DNA from 4 places in the Streptomyces sp. NBC_01003 genome. Region 3 is predicted to be linked to each of the others. Evidence: riboswitches for the same ligand, from Rfam matches in the RefSeq annotation. Region 3 holds a riboswitch; each other region holds the start of a gene.
What was found. Region 3 has a riboswitch for cyclic di-AMP ahead of OG698_RS15135 (M23 family metallopeptidase). Riboswitches for the same ligand answer to the same signal wherever they lie in the genome.
Positions count from the first base shown of each region.

Region 1: linked by a shared signal. The riboswitch ahead of OG698_RS27375 (transglycosylase family protein) and the one ahead of OG698_RS15135 (M23 family metallopeptidase) in region 3 are both predicted to bind cyclic di-AMP.
Region 2: linked by a shared signal. The riboswitch ahead of OG698_RS38675 (C40 family peptidase) and the one ahead of OG698_RS15135 (M23 family metallopeptidase) in region 3 are both predicted to bind cyclic di-AMP.
Region 4: linked by a shared signal. The riboswitch ahead of OG698_RS20555 (NlpC/P60 family protein) and the one ahead of OG698_RS15135 (M23 family metallopeptidase) in region 3 are both predicted to bind cyclic di-AMP.

Region 1 is NZ_CP108707.1:5,975,547-5,977,739, reverse strand. Features, by position in the region: gene OG698_RS27375 (transglycosylase family protein) at 184-861, opposite strand; cyclic di-AMP (ydaO/yuaA leader) riboswitch at 866-1,082, opposite strand; gene OG698_RS27370 (transglycosylase family protein) at 1,207-2,172, opposite strand.
Region 2 is NZ_CP108707.1:8,461,360-8,463,552, reverse strand. Features, by position in the region: gene OG698_RS38685 (ATP-dependent Clp protease proteolytic subunit) at 1-267, shown strand, start outside; gene OG698_RS38680 (hypothetical protein) at 275-583, shown strand; cyclic di-AMP (ydaO/yuaA leader) riboswitch at 913-1,114, shown strand; gene OG698_RS38675 (C40 family peptidase) at 1,118-1,591, shown strand; gene OG698_RS38670 (DUF6328 family protein) at 1,698-2,193, shown strand, end outside.
Region 3 is NZ_CP108707.1:3,295,516-3,297,708, forward strand. Features, by position in the region: gene OG698_RS15135 (M23 family metallopeptidase) at 130-915, opposite strand; cyclic di-AMP (ydaO/yuaA leader) riboswitch at 929-1,085, opposite strand; gene OG698_RS15140 (M16 family metallopeptidase) at 1,282-2,193, opposite strand, start outside.
Region 4 is NZ_CP108707.1:4,521,777-4,523,969, reverse strand. Features, by position in the region: gene OG698_RS20555 (NlpC/P60 family protein) at 1-913, opposite strand, end outside; cyclic di-AMP (ydaO/yuaA leader) riboswitch at 922-1,071, opposite strand; gene pcrA (DNA helicase PcrA) at 1,339-2,193, shown strand, end outside.

The DNA.
Region 1 (2,193 bases), 2.7 Mb from region 3:
ACGGAACAAAAAGTCTCGGCCGACAACGGACGAAAGCCCAGGACCCCTCACACACCAAAGCCCCGCCCCGGGCGCGACGGGGGAATGCGCACCCGGGGCGGGGGGTCCTTGGGGGAAACCTGGCGTGGTACCGGCCGTCCGCCGAAAGCCGGTACCCGAGCAGCCTGGGGCCGCCTCCATTACCTACTTGAGGTGGAGCTGCTGGCCCGGGTAGATCAGGTCGGCGTCCTCGACGATGTCCTTGTTCAGCTTGAAGAGCTTCGCCCAGCCGCCCTTGGTGCCGTGCTCCTCGGCGATGGTGCTGAGCGTGTCGCCGGCCTTCACCTTGTACTCGCCGTCACCCTTCTTGACCTTCTTGCCGGTCGGGGTCTCGACGGTCTTCTTCGACTCCTGCTTCGCGGCAGGCGCCGTGCGCTCCTGGCTGCGGGTGGTCGGCTGCTCGGCCTTGCGCTCCGGCTGCGGGGTGGCGGCCGGGGCGGAGCCGGTCGAGGCGGCGGACAGACCCACGCCGCAGCTCGGCCAGGCACCCTTGCCCTGGCTGGCCAGGACCTTCTCGGCGACGGCTATCTGCTGCGCCTTGGAGGCCTTGTCGGCGGTGGAGGCGTACGCGGTGCCGCCGTACGCGGCCCACGTGGACGAGGAGAACTGGAGGCCGCCGTAGTAGCCGTTGCCCGTGTTGATCGACCAGTTGCCGCCGGCCTCGCACTGCGCGACCGCGTCCCACTCGGAGGCGGTGGCGGCGGAGGCGCCGGTGGCACCCATCAGCGGGACGGCGACAGCGGCACCGGCGACACCGGCGAGCGTGGCGACGCGAACGGCCTTGGACGGGCGGCGGTGCTTGCCCTTGCTGGAAAACAGCATCGAGAGATCCCCTCACCGACGCCTACGAGGTGAGCTGTCGGGTTCGGGCCGGATGAGTGCCCGGTCGCACGTCCTGCGTGCGACTTAACCCCAAGCCGGTCGTTCGGCCGTCTCTCAACGGCCGGGGCCGGCACTTACCTTGGGTCCCCCGCTCCTGCCTACGGCGCTTACGCGACGACTGTTCCCGTACGGACATTGGCAGGATTCGGCGTGACATCCGACGGGGCCCGCTGTGGCGAGCGGTGATGACCGTAAGCAGTGGATCGCCTGAATTTCAAAGACGATCAGGGCCTTTGAGACCCATCTCTCACTCTCACCAAAGCGGACATTCAGCCCGAACTGCCGCTACTTTTCGCCCGATTCGAGCCCAAGATCCAGACTCTGACCAGGAAGGATGAGGTCCGGGTCGGCACCCACCGTCTTCTTGTTCTCGGCATACAGAGCGGCCCATCCGCCGTCCACGTCATGGGTGTCGGCGATGTCCCAGAGGTTGTCGCCGGCGCGCACGGTGTAGGCGCCTTCGTCCTGATTGGCCTGCTTACGTCCGCTTTCATCGCCGCGTGAGGCGTGGCGGCCCGAGCCGTCGTCGGCGCGCAAGGAGTCTGCGGTGTCGTCCGCGGCGGCGTCGCCGCGGTGTCGGCCGGAGGCGGGCGGGGTGGCCGCGTCCGAGTCGGCGGAGGTCTCCGGCGAGGGTGTCGCGGGAGTCGAAGTCGAGCCGTCCCGCTCGGACTTGTCACCCTTGGAGTCATCCGAGGTGTTACCTGCGGTATCACCCGACTTGTCATGATTCTTCTCTCGGGAGTCGTCCTTCGCGCCCGAGGAAGCGGAGTCCGACGGCTCGCCGCTCGCGTCCTCCTTCGCGGCGTCGTCGCTCCCGGAGTCACCGGCCGACGGGGTCGGCAGGGCCGCCCCGGGGTCGACGTCGGCGGCGGCGTCGTCCGCCGTGAGTCCCGAGGTGACCGAGCAGACCGGCCACGCCCTCGGGCCCTGGTCGGCGAGGACCTTCTCGGCGACGGCGATCTGCTGCGAGCGGCTGGCCTGGTCGGCGCGCGGCGCGAAGTCGAGGCCGCCGTAGTTCTCCCAGGTCTCCTGGGAGAACTGGAGCCCGCCGTAGTAGCCGTTGCCCGGATCGGCGCTCCAGGAGCCGCCGCTCTCACACTCGGCGAGCTTGTCCCAGGTGGCCGTCGACGCGGCGCTCGCGCTGGTCGCGCCGAGCAGAGGGATCGCGATGGCGGAGCCGGCCACTCCCGCGGCGACGATGAGCGCGGGAGCCTGGCGGGGGCGACGGTGACGACCGTTCCCGGTGAGCATGGAGGCGCCTTTCGGTGGCTC
Region 2 (2,193 bases), 5.2 Mb from region 3:
GCGCGTGTGGTGATCCATCAGCCGGGGCTGCCCGAGCCCGCACAGGGCCAGCCGACCGACCTGGAGATCCAGGCCCGTGAACTGGTGCGCATGCGCGCCCAGCTGGAGGAACTGCTCGCGCGGCACACCGGGCAGAGCCGAGAGCGCATCGGCGCCGACATCGAGCGGGACAAGATCTTTCGGGCCCAGGACGCCGTGGAGTACGGGCTCGTGGACCGGGTCATCGAGAACCGCAAGCTGTCCGGTTCGGCCCACGGCGCCAGGTGACCCGGCGATGCTGCCGCCCGAGCTGCCCCCGCTGCCCGCGCTGACGCGCGCCGAGTGCGAACTCCTCGACCGCTATCTGGAAGTGGTCGACCTGCTCGGAAGGATCAACCCGGCCAGGAGCGACCACACGTATGGCGGACTGCGGGCCGCGCAAGCGCTCGTCGGCGGGGCGACGGCGCTCAGGGACGCCCTGACGCTCATGCATCAGCGAGGCGAGACCGAGCTCCACGCGACGACGCTGGCTCGGGCTTTGCGGGTCCTGGACGGAGAAAGGAGGTCACAACGGGTCACAGTGCCGCCGGAGTCGGTCAATTGACGGCCCGTTCAAGACCGAAGCGATCGATCCGAACCGTCCGGGCCGGGGTCGAAACGGACCAGAAGAGGTACCCACATACGGCGTAGCCGGTACTCGCACATGCGAACCGGAAAAGTTGCGCGGAACGCCTACGCGAAGTCGGGAATTCCGCCTTCCGCTGCTGGTGCGGGGCTCGTTGGGACCCCCGCACCGGGGGGGAGAAGTGTGCTGTCCACCCGATTGGATCACTCGTGAGGACACTCACACAACGCCGATTCGGCTCTGCGTTCGCGCCGTTTGTGCGTGAAGATCCCTTCCGACGACAAGCCCCCGCCGCCGCGGCGGGGCGGTCCGTGCGGACGCCGAGTCCTGCCGCCGTACGGATGCCAGGTCGACAGAAGTGGATCGGCAGGAGTGGAGGACCCAAGCACGACGGGCCGCCGGAGCTGTTTTCCGGGCCGGCCCTTGGGGTGAAGCCGCACTTCGCGGCCGGGCAACTTCGCCAGCCCGAATCCGACAGGTCATCCTTCACAGGCGGCTGACGAAGGGTTGCGCATGACTGCGCTCAATCGTGTCCCGTCGCTGCTGACCCGGGCCGGCACCGCCTCGGCCCTCACGCTCGCCGTAGCGGGCGGCAGCCTGCTGGTCCCAGGAGCCACGCCCGAAGCGGAGGCCTCGCCGCCTGCGACGAAGGCCCTCCAGATCGCGGCCTCGAGGAAGGGAAGCCCCTACCAGTGGGGCGCCTCAGGACCGCACAGGTTCGACTGCTCGGGCCTGACGGCCTACTCGTTCAAGCGTGTGGGCAAGAGGCTGCCCCGTACCGCCGCCCAGCAGTACAACAAGACCCGCCATGTCTCCGCGTCCCATCGCAAACGCGGTGACCTGGTCTTCTTCCATTCAGGCCGCGGCGTCTACCACGTCGGCATCTACGCCGGGAAGGGAAAGATCTGGCACTCGCCGAAGACCGGTGACGTGGTACGGCTCCAGCGGATCTGGACGAAGAGCGTCTGGTACGGGCGCGTGCGGTAGCGCCACCTGACGGGTCCTCGGGGACCTGGGGGCCCGTCAGTCGTCACCAGGTGCACGCGCCTGCCCCGGCCGTCTCGGAACCGCGCGATGGGGTACTCGTGGTCGTATGGACGAGGACCGACCGGCCGGCGACGAGGACGCCCCACGCAACTCAGGTCCAAGGAGCGTGGGGCAGGACCGGCACGAGACGCCGCTGGAGCGCGCGGACCGGAACTTCGGCGAGCTGCTCCAGGAGCTGAGAGTCACCCAGACGGGCGTGCAGATCCTCTTCGCGTTCCTGCTGACGCTGGCGTTCACTCCAAGGTTCCCGACGCTGGACGGCGTGCAGCGCGCGACGTACATCGCGACACTGCTGCTCGCGGTGCTCGCCGCCGCGCTGTTCACGGCGCCCGCGGCGCTGCACCGCGAGCTGTTCGGGCGGGGTGCCAAGCCCCAGATCGTGCAGGTGTCCTCGCGGCTCGCCGCGGCCGGCCTGGGCGTTCTGATGCTCGCCCTGACCGGGTCCGTGCTGCTCGTCGTGGACGTCACCGCGGGCCGGGCGGCGGGCATCGCGGCTGGGGCGGGCACGTTCGCGGTCTGTGCGGGCCTGTGGGGCGTACTGC
Region 3 (2,193 bases):
CCATGGATATTTTTTGGACACCGACGTCAGGAACAAGCGGGCCGGGAACGAGCGGATCCGGGAACGACGAATGCCCCGGCTCGGTGAGCCGGGGCATTCGGTGCGTCTTCGCGAGGTACGCGGCGAAGGTCAGACGTTCACGCCGTGGGAGCGCAGGTACGCGACGGGGTCGATGTCCGAGCCGTACTCGGGGCTCGTGCGCGCCTCGAAGTGGAGGTGCGGGCCCGTGACGTTGCCGGTCGCTCCGGAGAGACCTATCTGCTGCCCCGGGGTGACCGTCTGGCCGACGGAGACACCGATGGACGACAGGTGGCCGTACTGCGTGTACGTACCGTCGTTCATCTTGATGACGATGTTGTTGCCGTAGGCGCCGCCCCAGCCTGCCTCCACGACCGTGCCCGCGCCCACCGCGTGGACCGAGGTGCCGCTCGCGGCGTGGAAGTCGATGCCGGTGTGGCTGCCGGAGGACCACAGGCCGCTGCTGGCCTTGTACGCGGTGGACACGTACGAGCCGGTGACCGGAATGACGAAGGCGTTCAGGCGCTTGCGCTCGGCCGCACGGGCGGCGCGCTCCTTGGCCTCGCGCTCGGCCTTGGCCTTGGCGGCGGCCTTGCGCCGGTCCTCCTCGGCCTTCTTCTCGGCCTCGGCCTCCGCCTTCTTCTTCGCGGCGGCCTCGTCGGCGGCCTGCTGCTGGGCGGCGGCCTGCGCGTCGATCTGCTCCGCGAGGGAGTCACCGATGGAGATGGCCTTGGTCAGGCCGGTCTGCTCCACAGCCGCGTCGGCGGCGAGGGCGGGGGCGGCGAGGCCCCCGATGACACCGGTCGTGGTGAGCGCGGCGACGCCGGCGACCTGCGCGGTGGTGCGCGTGAGACGGCTCGGGCGACGGTGCTTCCCGGTGGCACGGGTGAACGCCATGGGGTGGCTGAGTCCTTTCCTTCCTTCTCGCCTACCGGGTTAGCTGACGGGTTCGGAGCAGGAAGGTCTCCTACGGACCCCCTTCAGGGAAGGGCGTCCGATTCACCCCAGGGACGGTGGGTCCCCGGCTCCCCCGGCTCGCGCCTTGGGGGACTCGGCGATGACTGTCCGGTGCCACGGGCGCGGCGTACATCTGGCGGACAGCCGGACCGACGCTAAGCGGGGCAACTTTCAATCAACAAACGGAACCGGGCTTTTGTAGCGCATGCCACAGGGCAGACAGGCAACCACCGGTTCAATTCGGACAAACAAGGGCCCCGGTGGTCATCTCGCCCACCGGGGCCCCTCGTTGCGCACCGGTCACGATCAGCCCGTGACGACGGTCACCTCTCCGATACCGAGCGCCCTGACGGGCTCCTCGATCTGCGCGGCGTCACCGACGAGCACCGTCACCAGACGGTCCATCGGGAAGGCGTTCACGACGGCCGCGGTGGCCTCCACGGTGCCCGTCGCGGCGAGCCGCCGGTACACCTCCGCCTGGAAGTCGTCCGGCAGGTGCTGCTCGACCTGGTCGGCGAGCGTCCCCGCGACGGCCGCGGCGGTCTCGAACTTGAGCGGGGCGACGCCCACCAAATTCTGTACAGCCACGTCCCGTTCGGCGTCGGTGAGGCCCTCCGCCGCGAGCGTGCGCAGCACCCTCCAGAGGTCGTCGAGCGCCGGACCCGTGTTCGGCGTGTCCACGGAGCCGCTGATGGCGAGCATCGCGGCGCCCGTCCCGTCCGGCGCCGAGCGCAGCACCTGGGCGAACGACCGCACGCCGTAGGTGTACCCCTTCTCCTCGCGCAGGACGCGGTCCAGGCGGGAGGTGAGGGTGCCGCCCAGGCAGTACGTGCCGAGCACCTGCGCCGGCCACACCCGGTCGTGCTTGTCCGCGCCGATGCGGCCGATCAGGATCTGCGTCTGCACCGCGCCCGGGCGGTCGACGATGACGACCCTGCCGGTGTCGTCGGCCGTCACGGGCGGTACGGGGCGCGGCTCGGCCGTGTTCCCCGTCCAGGCGCCCAGCGTGTCCGCGAGGAGGGCGTCGAGGTCGATGCCCGCGAGGTCGCCCACGACGACCGCGGTGGCCGTGGCGGGACGCACGTGCCGGTCGTAGAAGGCACGTACGGCCGCCGCGTCGACAGCCGCGACGGTCTCCTCGGTGCCCTGGCGCGGGCGGGACATGCGCGCGGCGGCCGGGAAGAGCTGCTTCGAGAGCTCCTTGGCGGCGCGGCGGCC
Region 4 (2,193 bases), 1.2 Mb from region 3:
AGCAGTCGTACGAGTCCGGGCCCGTGGCGCCCCACACGTACGGCTTGCCCATCTGGGACTCGGCGAAGGCGATGACCTTCGCCGCCTTGGTGGCGTAACCGCTGCCGGTGCTCCCGGAGCCCGTACCCGTACCCGTCCCCGAACCGGTGCCGGTGCCCGGGTTCTCCGTCTGGCGCGCCTCCTCGGCCGCCTTGCGCTTGGCCTCCGCCTCGGCCTGCTGACGCGCCAGCTCCTCCGCCTTCTTCCTGGCGGCCTCCTGCTTCCTCTTCTCGATCGCCGCGAGCCGCGCCTTCTCCTCGGCGGTCAGCTTCGAAAGGAGTTCGCGGGCGTCACCGAGCTTCTGCTGGACGTCCCTCTTGGTGCTCTTGAGCGTGGCCTGCGAAGTGGTCAGCGTCTCCAGGCTCTTGGCCGCCTCCGTGCGCTTCTTCGTGGTGGCGGCCTGCTCGGTCTGATAGTCGTCGACGGCCTTCTTCTGGCGGCTCGTGAGCCGGCTCATCAGATGGTCCTGGTCGAAGTAGTCCTGCGCATCGTCGGCGAGGAGCAGCGTCGCGGTGTCGGAGACGGCGCCCGTGCGGTACTGGGCCGCGGCGAAGGTGCCGAGTTCCTGGCGGGCCTTGTTGAGCTTCTCGGTGCGCTGCGCGACGTCGTCGAGCAGCTCGCCGACGCGCTTCTGCTGCTTGGTGGTGCGCTCCTTGGCCGCGTTGTACTTCTCCGTGGCCACGCCCGCCTGGTGGTAGAGGGTGTCGACCTTCTTCTGGACCTCTTCCAGGCTCGGCTTCGGCGGCGCGGAGGGGGCGGCGGTCGCGGTCTGCGAGAGCAGGGCGATGGAGGTGAGGGCCGCCGTGGTGATGCCGGCGACGGGGGCCGTGCGGGGGCCGGCTGTTCTGGTGCGTGGCTTGCGGTGCGACGCCAAGGGTCGCGTCTCCTTCCCATGACCGCCTACCGGGTTAGCTGTCGGGTTCGGGCGGAGATTCGGAAGGCTGCCCTACGGCCGCGCCCTGACGGGTCGTCGGCCGATTCACCCCAAAGGTCGTGGGTCCCCGGTTCCATGCCTTTCGGCGTACTGAACTCAGCGGGGGCGACCCGCTCGCGGCGCGGTTACCGGCGGGGGGACGGGTGGCCCGCGGAGCACGCTAGCCAACTCGTGTGGCTGCTGTGAAGGTTGATGTTCGATATGCCCGATACATTTTCGTGACCTTCGGCAATCTTGATTGTGACCTCCGGTAACCCTTGCTGAGGGTGATTACCGCACTACGAGAGGTGGCCGGGTCCGTGAAGTCGGGGGAAGTTTCCGGGACGGCCGTGGGTGTCAGTGGGGCGGCCTAGACTCGTAGAGCGATGAGCAGCCTCTTTGACGACAGCTTCCTGGCGGACCTCACGGCTTCGAAGGCCAGTGAGGAGCATGCCCCGCCGCCGCCCGAGGACGACACGGCTCCGGAGCACATTCCGGACGACCTGTTCGACGGGAAGTTCGACGTGCCCCCGGCCAGGGACGCGTACTACCGGGACGGCGCCCCACGCCCGGCGCTAGACCCGGCGGCGCTCCTCGACGGGCTGAACGAGAACCAGAAGGCGGCCGTCGTCCACGGCGGCTCCCCGCTGCTCATCGTGGCGGGCGCGGGTTCCGGCAAGACCCGCGTGCTCACGCACCGCATCGCGTACCTCCTCGGCGAGCGCGGTGTGCACCCCGGCCAGATCCTCGCGATCACGTTCACGAACAAGGCCGCGGGCGAGATGAAGGAGCGCGTCGAGTCCCTCGTCGGCCCGCGGGCGAACGCGATGTGGGTGTCGACGTTCCACAGCGCCTGCGTCCGCATCCTGCGCCGCGAGTCGAAGAAGCTCGGCTTCACGTCGTCGTTCTCGATCTACGACGCCGCCGACTCCAAGCGCCTCATGGCCCTGGTCTGCCGCGACCTCGACCTGGACCCGAAGAAGTTCCCGCCGAAGTCGTTCAGCGCCAAGATCTCGAACCTGAAGAACGAGCTGATCGACGAGGAGGACTTCGCAGGTCAGGCCGCCGACGGCTTCGAGAAGACCCTCGCCCAGGCCTACGCGATGTACCAGTCCCGCCTCCGCGAGGCGAACGCGCTGGACTTCGACGACCTGATCATGACGACGGTGCACCTCCTGCGCGCCTTCCCGGACGTCGCCGAGCACTACCGCCGCCGCTTCCGCCACGTCCTGGTCGACGAG